3 regions of the Pseudoduganella rhizocola genome follow, and region 1 is predicted to be linked to each of the others. Evidence: predicted binding sites of a transcription regulator. Region 1 holds the regulator's gene; each other region holds the start of a gene.
What was found. Region 1 encodes LexA, which represses DNA repair genes until DNA is damaged. Its sites were predicted from a motif close to ACTGTATNNNNATACAGT; they were not measured.

Region 1 (3,225 bases):
TGATCGCGGTGTCAACCTGGCGCTGGTAGTGCGCCTTGGTGCCGGTCAGGCGGGCCGGCATGATCTTGCCGTTTTCCTGGACGAAGTCCTTCAGGGTGTCCACGTCTTTGTAGTCCACCTGTTCCACGCCGGCGGCGGTGAAGCGGCAGAACTTCTTGCGCTTGAACAGAGGGTTTTGCTGTTTGCGCTTCTCTTTCAGCTTGAGCTTGTTTTTGTCGAACTTTTTACCGAATGCCATTTTAGGCTCCTGTATCTAAATGTGCGCTGCTCTGGGCAGCACGGAAATCAATGATGTGAAATACCAGGCTTTTGCTATTGCGGTTCTTCTTCGCCAGGAAACCGCTGAACTCATACACGCCACCGAGGGCTGCCTGGTTGAACCGTCCGGAGATTTCGCCTGCCGCAACGGCGGCGATCTCGAATTCGGTCAAGCGGGCGATGCCTGCCTCCATCTGCTGCGAACTGTGCTGCAATACTGCATTCACAATCGGCATGCCGGCCGGGGTGTAGCGCAGGGCGTCCCGTTCGGTGATGAGGGCGGTGAACTGAAGCTGGTTCAGGTCCGTTCCTGATTAAGACTTAGGCCGCGGCAGGGGCAGCTGCTGGTGCTTCGGCGCGGTGGCTCTTGGCCGCATCTTCACGCTGGACCGACTTCATCATCGGCGAAGGAGCGGTTTCCGCTTTCTTCATCTTGACGGTCAGGTGACGCAGCACGGCATCATTGAATTTGAACGCGGTTTCCAGTTCGACCAGAGTTTCGTTGTCGCACTCGATGTTCATGCAGATGTAGTGTGCTTTCGCCAGTTTCTGGATCGAGTACGCCATTTGACGGCGGCCCCAATCTTCCACGCGGTGCACGTTACCGCCGCGCGAGGTCACGCTGGCCTTGTAACGTTCGATCATCGCGGGCACTTGCTCGCTCTGGTCCGGATGGACGATAAATACGATTTCATAGTGACGCATGCAAACTCCCTTAAGGACTGTGAAAATAGCCCACCCCGGCGTCAAGACGAGTGTGGGAAGAGGTAAGCCCGCAAGCATAGCAGCTTTTCGCCCCGATTGGAAGAGCGGGACCGGCTGACACCACGGTGCCTGACCCCAGGGTGTCAGCTTTCCCCATAAAAAGCTTGCAATATCCGACACACTGTACAAAAATACAGTCTGTCGATATTCACAGTGGCCACCCATGATCAAACTGACTGCAAGGCAGGAAGAAATCCTCAATCTCATCAAGGATGCGATCGAGAACACCGGCTTCCCGCCGACCCGCGCCGAGATTGCGGCCGAGCTGGGCTTCAAGTCGGCCAATGCCGCCGAGGAGCACCTGAAAGCGCTGGCGCGCAAGGGCGCCATCGAAATCACCGCCGGCACTTCGCGCGGCATCCGCCTGCTGGGTTCGTTTGCCGAGTCCAGCGCGCCGATGCCGCACGTCCCGGCCCCGGTCCTGATGAGCCTGCCACTGATCGGCCGCGTGGCGGCCGGCTCGCCCATCCTGGCCCAGGAAAACCTGGAAACCAGCTACAGCGTCGACCCCAAGCTGTTCAGCAGCAAGCCGGACTACCTGCTCAAGGTGCGCGGCGAGTCGATGCGGGACATCGGCATCATGGACGGCGACCTGCTGGCCGTGAAGAAGGTGGACAGCGCCAAGAACGGCCAGATCGTGGTGGCCCGCCTCGGCAACGAAGTCACCGTCAAGCGCTACCGGCGCAACGGCGCCACCATCGAGCTGCTGCCGGAGAATTCCGACTTCAAGACCATCACCGTGCAGCCGGAGGACGAATTCGCCCTGGAAGGCCTGGCGGTAGGGCTGTTGCGCAGCTGGCACTGATGGCGATCCAGCTCTACGGCAGCTGCGAGTCCGGCCACAGCTACAAAGTCCAGCTGATGCTGAATGTGGCCGGCGTGCCGCACAGCTACGAGGAAATCGACCTGCGCCTGGCGCGGGCCGACCGTCCGGAACCCTTCCGCAGCCTGGCGCGCTACGGCGAGGTGCCGCTGCTGGTGCATGACGGCAAGCCCTACGTGCAGTCCAACGCCATCCTGCTGCACCTGGCGCAGCACCTGCGAGCTTACGGCGGCGAAACGGCGGAGCGCCTGGAGCGCGTGCGCGAATGGCTGTTCTGGGAAGCGAACCGGGTCGGCATGTCGATGGCCCACCTGCGCTATGGGCAGAAGTTCGACGACGAGGGCGCCTATGCGGGCACGGTGCTGCCCTGGTTCCGGCGCCGCTTCGACGCCGACATGCTCAGGCTGGAAGAGGAATTCGCCGACGGCCGCGCCTTCCTGCTGGACGACGCGCCCAGCGCGGCCGACTTCTCGCTGTGCGGCTATATGTACTGGCCGGAACAGGCCAAGGTGGACTACCCGGCGCGGGTGCAGGCCTGGCTGGACCGCATCGCGGCCCTGCCCGGCTGGCGCCACCCCTACCGCATGCCGGGCGCCGATCCCTGGTAAGCCGCCCTAGTGGCGCGCGCCATAATAGGTGCCGCGGCTCTCGGCCGCCGTCATCGAGACGCGGCGCGCATGGGCGTTCCAGTCGGAGGCAAATGCCGCAGCGCGGGCGGCCGCCAGCGCGCGCGACTGCCCGATCCAGCGGGCCCGCTGCAGCTGCGCCTCGGCAGCGGCGTCTTCGGCCTCCTGCACCAGCTTCAGGTAGGTGTCCTGCCCCAAGGCCTCATTGCTGTCGAACTCCGCATTCAGGCGCTCAGCATAGCGGTTATAGCAAGCCTGCCAGTTGCGGTACTCCTGCTCCGTGCGCTGGGCGGCGGCCTCGTTCGAGACCGCCACGAATGCCGGCAGCTTGCAGCCGGACTGGCTATACGCGAGGTGATCGAAGGAAGTAGCGGCGGAAGCACTGCCCGCCATGGCAGCCAGGATGATTGCAGCGATGCGTTTCATTGCAGACCTCTTCGGACGGTGGGAAAGTGTAGAAAATCACTATACCCCCGCCGTCCGGCGAGCGCAATTTGCTTGCATGCTGCTAGGCTTCAGGCAGCGCGGCGCGGAAATCGTCCAGCAGGTCGGCCGTGTCCTCGATGCCGACCGAGACCCGGATCAGCGATTCGGCAATGCCCATCGAAGCGCGGCGCTCGGCGCCCATCTCGTAGAAGATGGTGTGCGCCACCGGAATCACCAGCGTGCGCGTGTCACCCAGGTTGGAGGCCGGCACGGCGACCTTCAGACGGTTCAGGTAGTCGAAGCAGTCGATGCCCTCTTTCAGCTCGA
Region 2 (3,225 bases), on a different contig from region 1:
GCGGAACAGTGCGACAGGTCCACGCGGAAGCCGCTGCCGTCGTTGGGAAACTGCTGCCGCAGGTAGGACAGCGAAATCTCGATAGAGATCGTTCCCGGTACGTTCCCTGTAATGGACTCGACCCGGCCATTCTGGAGAATGTCCCACAACTCAGCTTTCATGCTTCCATCCCTGATTATTCTTTATGCGCGGCGCTTGGGAGTATGCAATGAACCAGGCGTTTTCACCAGACGGCGCGGGATGGAAATTGTGTAAATATTTGAAAGCGCGGCTCAAGGCCAATCGAGCTCGATCCAGGTCGGCGCGTGGTCGCTTGGCTTCTCCCTGCCGCGCACATCGCGGTCGACGCCGGCGGCCCGGAGCTTCGGCGCAATGGCTGGGCTGAGCAGCAGATGGTCGATGCGCAGCCCGGCATCGCGGCCGTAGGCGTTGCGGAAGTAGTCCCAGAAGGTGTAAATCTTCTCGCCCGGATGCATGGTGCGCAGCGCATCGGTCCAGCCTTGGGCCACCAGGCGGTGGAAGGCTTCGCGCGTCTCCGGGCGGAACAGGGCGTCGTCCACCCAGCGTTCCGGCTTGTACACATCGAGCTCGGTGGGCATCACGTTGTAGTCGCCCGCCATCACCACCGGCGCGCCGCTGGCAATCAGCTCCTGGCCGCGCAGGATCAGGCGTTCGAACCATTTGAGCTTGTAGTCGAACTTGGGACCGGGCGCCGGATTCCCGTTCGGCAGGTACAGGCAGCAAACCACCACACCGTTCACCACCGCCTCGATATAGCGGCTCTGCAGGTCTTCCGGATCGCCCGCCAGGCCGCGTCCCACTTCCTGCGGTTCCACGCCGCGCGCCAGTATCGCCACGCCGTTCCAGCTTTTCTGGCCGTGCCAGATCGGGTAATAGCCGGCGTCGCGGATGGCCTGCTCGGGGAATTTCTCCTGCGGCGCTTTCAGCTCCTGCAGGCAGGCCACGTCGGGCTGTTTTTCTTCCAGCCATTGGAGAAGTGCGGGCAGGCGGCTGGAAATGCCGTTGACGTTGAAGGTGGCGATCAGCATGGGGTCTCGCTATGTTGAAGTTTTCGCTATTGTGCCCTGAGCGCGACACGTTTGCTGCACGGCTGCCTGTCGTGGACAAATTACGATATACTGTGTATTCATACAGTATCGCGTGCAGCAATGGAGACAATCGACAAGCTGGAAATACTGGCGGATGCCGCCAAGTACGATGCTTCCTGCGCCAGCAGCGGCGCACCGAAACGCTCGTCGGAAGGCAAGGATGGCCTGGGCGCCAGCACCGGCATGGGCATCTGCCACAGCTACACGCCGGACGGCCGCTGCGTTTCGCTGCTGAAGATCCTGCTCACCAATTTCTGCATCTACGATTGCCAGTACTGCGTGAACCGCCGCACCTCCAACGTGCCGCGCGCCCGCTTCACGGTGCAGGAAGTAGTGAAGCTCACCATCGATTTCTACCTGCGCAATTACATCGATGGCCTCTTCCTCAGCTCCGGCATCATTCAGTCGGCTGACTACACGATGGAACAGCTGGTCGCCATCGCACGCGAGCTGCGCGAAGTGCACCAGTTCCGCGGCTACATTCACCTCAAGACGATTCCGGATGCCGACCCGGCCCTGATCGATGCGGCCGGCCGCTATGCCGACCGCCTGAGCGTGAACATCGAACTGCCAACGCAGAACAGCATCGAGCGCCTGGCGCCGGAAAAGAGCGTGCACACCATCAAGCTCGCGATGGGCAATATCCGCCTGAAGCTGGACGAGAAGGAGGCGGAACCGAAAGCGCCTGCCTTCGCGCCTGCTGGCCAGAGCACGCAGATGATCGTGGGCGCGGATGCCAGCGACGACCAGCGCATCCTCAGCACGGCCGAAACGCTGTATGGCAGCTACAAGCTGAAGCGCGTGTACTACTCGGCCTTCAGCCCCATTCCGCAAAGCCCGAAAAGCGTGCCGCTGGCGCCGCCACCCATGCTGCGCGAGCACCGCCTGTACCAGGCAGACTTCCTGCTGCGCAGTTACGGCTTCCAGGTCAGGGAGCTGCTGCCTGCATCGGGCAACCTCGCGCTGGATATCGACCCCAAGCTGGCCTGGGCGCTGGCGCACCGCGAGCACTTCCCGATGGACCTGAACCGCGCCGATGTAAGCATGATTGCGCGCGTGCCCGGCATCGGCCTGCGCAATGCCGCTCGCATTGTGGAGCTGCGCCGCATGCGGCAAGTACGCTATGCGGATCTGTCGCGCATGCGCTGCAGCATGAAGAAAATCGCACCCTTCATCGTCACGGCCGACTATTCGCCGGCGCGCGATACTACGCCATCCGAAACGCTGCGCCGCGCCATGGCTGACGTGCCGGAACAGATGCCCTTGTGGCCCGAGCTGCAGGCCGCATGAGCGCGGTGCTCGTCCGTTCCTTCGACGAGTGGCGCGCTGCAGCGCGCAGCCTGATCGTGCGCCGCGTGCCGCCTGAATCCGTACAATGGATTTCAGAGGAAGGCGGCGACCTGCTGAGCGGAGCCGCGGACGAATTGCCGCTGGCCCAGCCAGCTGCCGCGCCCCGCGTTCCGCGCAGGCTGATGGACATGCTGGAGAGCGCCGCCTGCTACCGCGCTGGCGACCGCTGGGCCTTCCTGTACCGCGTGCTGTGGCGCTGGCACCATGGCGAACAGGAGATTCTTTCGATGGCCGATGAAGATGGCGGACGCCTGCAGCAGATGGTGAAAGCCGTGCACCACGAAATCCACGATATGCATGCCTACCTGCGCTTCCGTGAACGGCCCGAAGCCGAAGGCGCGCCGCGTTTCGTGGCCTGGTTCGAGCCTGCACACGATGTGCTGCCGCAAGTGGCCCAGCATTTTGCGCAACGCATGGGCCGCATCAGCTGGATGATCGCCACGCCCGAAGCCTCGGTGCTGTGGGACGGCGCCACCATGCACAGCACCGGACCGCTGATGCGCAGCGCCGCCGATATCGACGATGCGGGCGAAAAGCTCTGGCTCACCTACTACCGCAGCATCTTCAATCCCGCCCGCCTGAATGCGGACATCATGCACGGCCATATCCGCTCGCGCTTCTGGAAAAACCTGCCGGAAGCCGCCGTGGTGCCGCAGATGGTGTCGCAGGCCGCGGCAGGCGCGCGCAAGGTGGGCCAGCTTGATACGGTGGGCAAGCGCAAGGGCGCCACGATCCCGATTGCGGCGGAAGACGCGCAGCCGGAACG
Region 3 (3,225 bases), on a different contig from region 1:
GTTTCACCATCGGCCGGAACCAGCAGGCGGCTGCCCAGGCCCGCTTCGCGCCTGCCCTGCACAAGCTGGGCGCACGGCAGCAGGCAGTGGCTCAGCGCCTCGAGGTGCTTGGCCGCCACCGTGCCCATTGTGGTGCGAGCCTGCCGCTCAGAACAGGTCGAGCTGGTTCGATGCCGCCTTGACCTTGGCGGCGCGTGCGGGCGCCACCACGGGGCGCTTGAAGGCCGTGCAGTCCAGGTATTTGAAACGCATGCCGCGGCTCATGGTGAGGCGGCGCGCAACCGCTTTCTCCACACGCTGCTTGATGAGGTCCGCCCACACGCCCTCGCCGTGCATGCGTTTGCCGAAGGTGGCGTCGTAGTCCTTCCCGCCGCGCATATCGCGCACGCGGTTCATCACGCGCGCCGCGCGGTCGGGGAAGTGCGCTTCCAGCCAGTCCTTGAACAGGGGTGCCACCTCCCAAGGCAGGCGCAGCACAACATAGCTGACATTGACCGCGCCCGCCTCGAAGGCGGCGTCGATCACCTTTTCGATATCCGGCTCGGTCACAAAGGGAATAATCGGCGCCACGCTGACGCTGACCGGAATGCCCGCTTCCGTCAGCGTGCGGATGGTGCGCAGGCGGCGCGAGGGCGCCGCGGCGCGCGGCTCAAGCGTGCGCGCAATGGCAGGGTCCAGCGTGGTGAGCGTGATGGCGGCGGCGGCCAGGTTGCGCGCCGCCATCGGCGCCAGGATGTCGATATCGCGTTCGATCAGCGAAGACTTCGTGATCAGGCCGACCGGGTGGTCGCATTCCTGCAGCACTTCCAGCACGCGCCGCGTGAGCTTGTAGTCACGCTCGCAGGGCTGGTAGGCATCCGTATTCACGCCCAGCGCGATGGGCGACGGCTCATAGCTTGCCTTCGCCAGCTCGGCGCGCAGCAGCTGCGGCGCATTGACCTTCGCGTACAGCTTGCTCTCGAAGTCCAGGCCGGGCGACAGGCCGAGATAGCTGTGCGTAGGCCGCGCAAAACAGTAGATGCAGCCGTGCTCGCAGCCGCGGTAGGGATTCAGCGATATGCCGAAAGGAATGTCCGGCGACTGGTTGCGGCTCAGGATGGTGCGCGCCATCTCCTCCGTGACATGGGTGCGCCACACGCGCGGCGCATCTTCCTCATGCTCCCAGCCGTCGTCGAACTCCTCGCGCCCGTGCACCTCGTAGCGGCCCTGCAGGTTCGTGACCGCGCCGCGCCCCTTCTGCGCGGTGAGCGGTTTGGGCGGCAGCATCACCTGCCCTTCGAAATCATTGTCCTGCATGAAAACCCCTGATACTGTATGTTTATACAGTATTTTAGATCCACTCCATCCGCACTGCAAGCGTATTCCGCAGGCCACGAAGTTTCTTCTTATCAATACCAATTGTTATCAATATATTGTGACCGGCAGCTGTCTTCGCTACAATGCAGGTCCTTCGGCCCAAACCATTGCCGGCAGTAACACAATCATTTCCTGTCGACTATTGGAGTTTGCGCCATGCGCATCAAATCTGTTCTGCTCACCCTGTCAGCGCTGGTCCTTGGGACAGGCGCCGCACACGCCTCCGGCAACCTCGTCAGCAATGGCAGTTTCGAGGCCACCACCAACGGCAACAACAAGCAGCTGTCCTCGAGCGCTACGGGCGCCGCTGACCGCACCACGCTGGAAGGCTGGACCAGCAGCAACGGCCGCGACGGCGGCTACAACTTCGTGCTGGACAGCAGCATCGTTACCACCTGGGATTCGGCGATCTGGCTGCGCGGCGAAAACAACGGCTTCACCGCTTCCCACAACGGCGGCAATATCTTTGCTTCCGACCCCGACTACCATCCCGGCACGCTCTCCCAGACCATCAATGGCCTGGAAGTGGGCGGCTCGTACAAGCTCACCTTCGAGTACGCATTGGCGCAGCAAACCGGCTTCGAAGGCGCGAACAATGACAACTACTGGCAGGTTGTCTTCGGCAACACCACGCTGAACTCCAGCCTGCTGAGCATTGCGGACGGTGGCTTCAGCGGCTGGAAAACCGCCACCATGACCTTCACCGCCACCAGCGCCAGCCAGGCGCTGTCCTTCCTGGCGAAGAACGCGGCGCCGGGCGCACCGCCCTTCCTGCTGCTGGACAGCGTGTCGCTGACATCGGCGGTTCCGGAACCGGCAAGCTGGGGCATGATGGCGGGCGGTGTCTTCCTGCTTGCATTCCTCCGCCGCCGCGCATACCGCGCCTGAGCACCTCCTGCAGCAGCAATTCATGCCGGCCTCCCTCAGCGCATTCCTGAGCGACGTGCTGCGCCTGTCCGTGTGGCTGGTGCTGCTGACGATAATCTTCGTTCCCCTTGAACGCTGGTTCGGCGCGCGCCACGCACCGCGGCCGCGCAAGGAGCTGCTGCAGGACATCGCCTATTACGTGATCAGCAGCCTTGCGCCCGCCCTCCTGCTCAGTGTGCCGATGGCCATGCTCGCCGTCGCCGCACAGCATCTGGTGCCTGGCGCGCTGGCCACGGCAATCGCGGAACTGCCGCCGCTGCTTCGCCTGGCGCTGGCCTTCCTGGTGGCCGAAACCGGCTTTTACTGGGGCCACCGTCTCAGCCACGAACTGCCATGGCTGTGGCGCTTCCATGCGCTGCACCATAGCACCGGACACCTGCACTTCCTGTCCAACACGCGCACGCATCCGGTGGACATGGTGGTCACGCGCCTGTTCGGCCTGGTCCCGCTCCACCTGCTTGGCCTCGCCGCTCCCAACGCCGCTGGAAGCAGCGCACCGGCGCTGCTGCTGGTGCTCGGCACGGTGTGGGGCTTTTTCATCCACGCCAACCTGCGCTGGCGCCTGGGCCCACTGGAATGGCTGCTGACGACGCCGGCGTTTCATCACTGGCACCACAGCCGCTACGACCACATCAACCACAACTACGCCGCCACGCTGCCCGTCCTCGACCGCGTGTTCGGCAGCCACTACCTGCCGCGCCACTGGCCGGAGGAATACGGCAGCGACACACCGCAGCCGCCATCGCTGGCCGGCCAGCTGCTCGATCCCCTCCTGCCGCCGCCCTCCCGCTAGCGCCCCGTTCCAGCGCTAGCTGGTATGATGCGCACTTCCCAGGATTCCGATCCCGATGCAGTTCGACAGCATCGGCTGATTATCCCCACATCAAAGAGCAATAAAATGAACGACACGACTACTCTCCCATCTTTCTGGAGCAGGATTTC

Region 2: the regulator LexA is predicted to act here: its motif matches at 1,139-1,156, upstream of ACJRPG_RS17520 (putative DNA modification/repair radical SAM protein).
Region 3: the regulator LexA is predicted to act here: its motif matches at 1,310-1,327, upstream of ACJRPG_RS13250 (PA0069 family radical SAM protein).

The regions. Positions count from the first base shown of each region.
Region 1 covers NZ_JBJQIK030000002.1:67,017-70,241, reverse strand. Annotated here, with positions in the region: gene rpsR (30S ribosomal protein S18) at 1-238, opposite strand, end outside; gene priB (primosomal replication protein N) at 240-560, opposite strand; gene rpsF (30S ribosomal protein S6) at 580-963, opposite strand; gene lexA (transcriptional repressor LexA) at 1,187-1,828, shown strand; gene ACJRPG_RS03880 (glutathione S-transferase family protein) at 1,828-2,454, shown strand; gene ACJRPG_RS03875 (hypothetical protein) at 2,461-2,898, opposite strand; gene ACJRPG_RS03870 (cystathionine gamma-synthase family protein) at 2,981-3,225, opposite strand, start outside.
Region 2 covers NZ_JBJQIK030000008.1:33,085-36,309, reverse strand. Annotated here, with positions in the region: gene ACJRPG_RS17530 (hypothetical protein) at 1-161, opposite strand, end outside; gene xth (exodeoxyribonuclease III) at 273-1,049, opposite strand; gene ACJRPG_RS17520 (putative DNA modification/repair radical SAM protein) at 1,170-2,399, shown strand; gene ACJRPG_RS17515 (UdgX family uracil-DNA binding protein) at 2,396-3,225, shown strand, end outside.
Region 3 covers NZ_JBJQIK030000005.1:69,788-73,012, reverse strand. Annotated here, with positions in the region: gene ACJRPG_RS13255 (hypothetical protein) at 1-128, opposite strand, end outside; gene ACJRPG_RS13250 (PA0069 family radical SAM protein) at 148-1,296, opposite strand; gene ACJRPG_RS13245 (PEP-CTERM sorting domain-containing protein) at 1,513-2,244, shown strand; gene ACJRPG_RS13240 (sterol desaturase family protein) at 2,267-3,076, shown strand; gene ACJRPG_RS13235 (DUF2760 domain-containing protein) at 3,182-3,225, shown strand, end outside.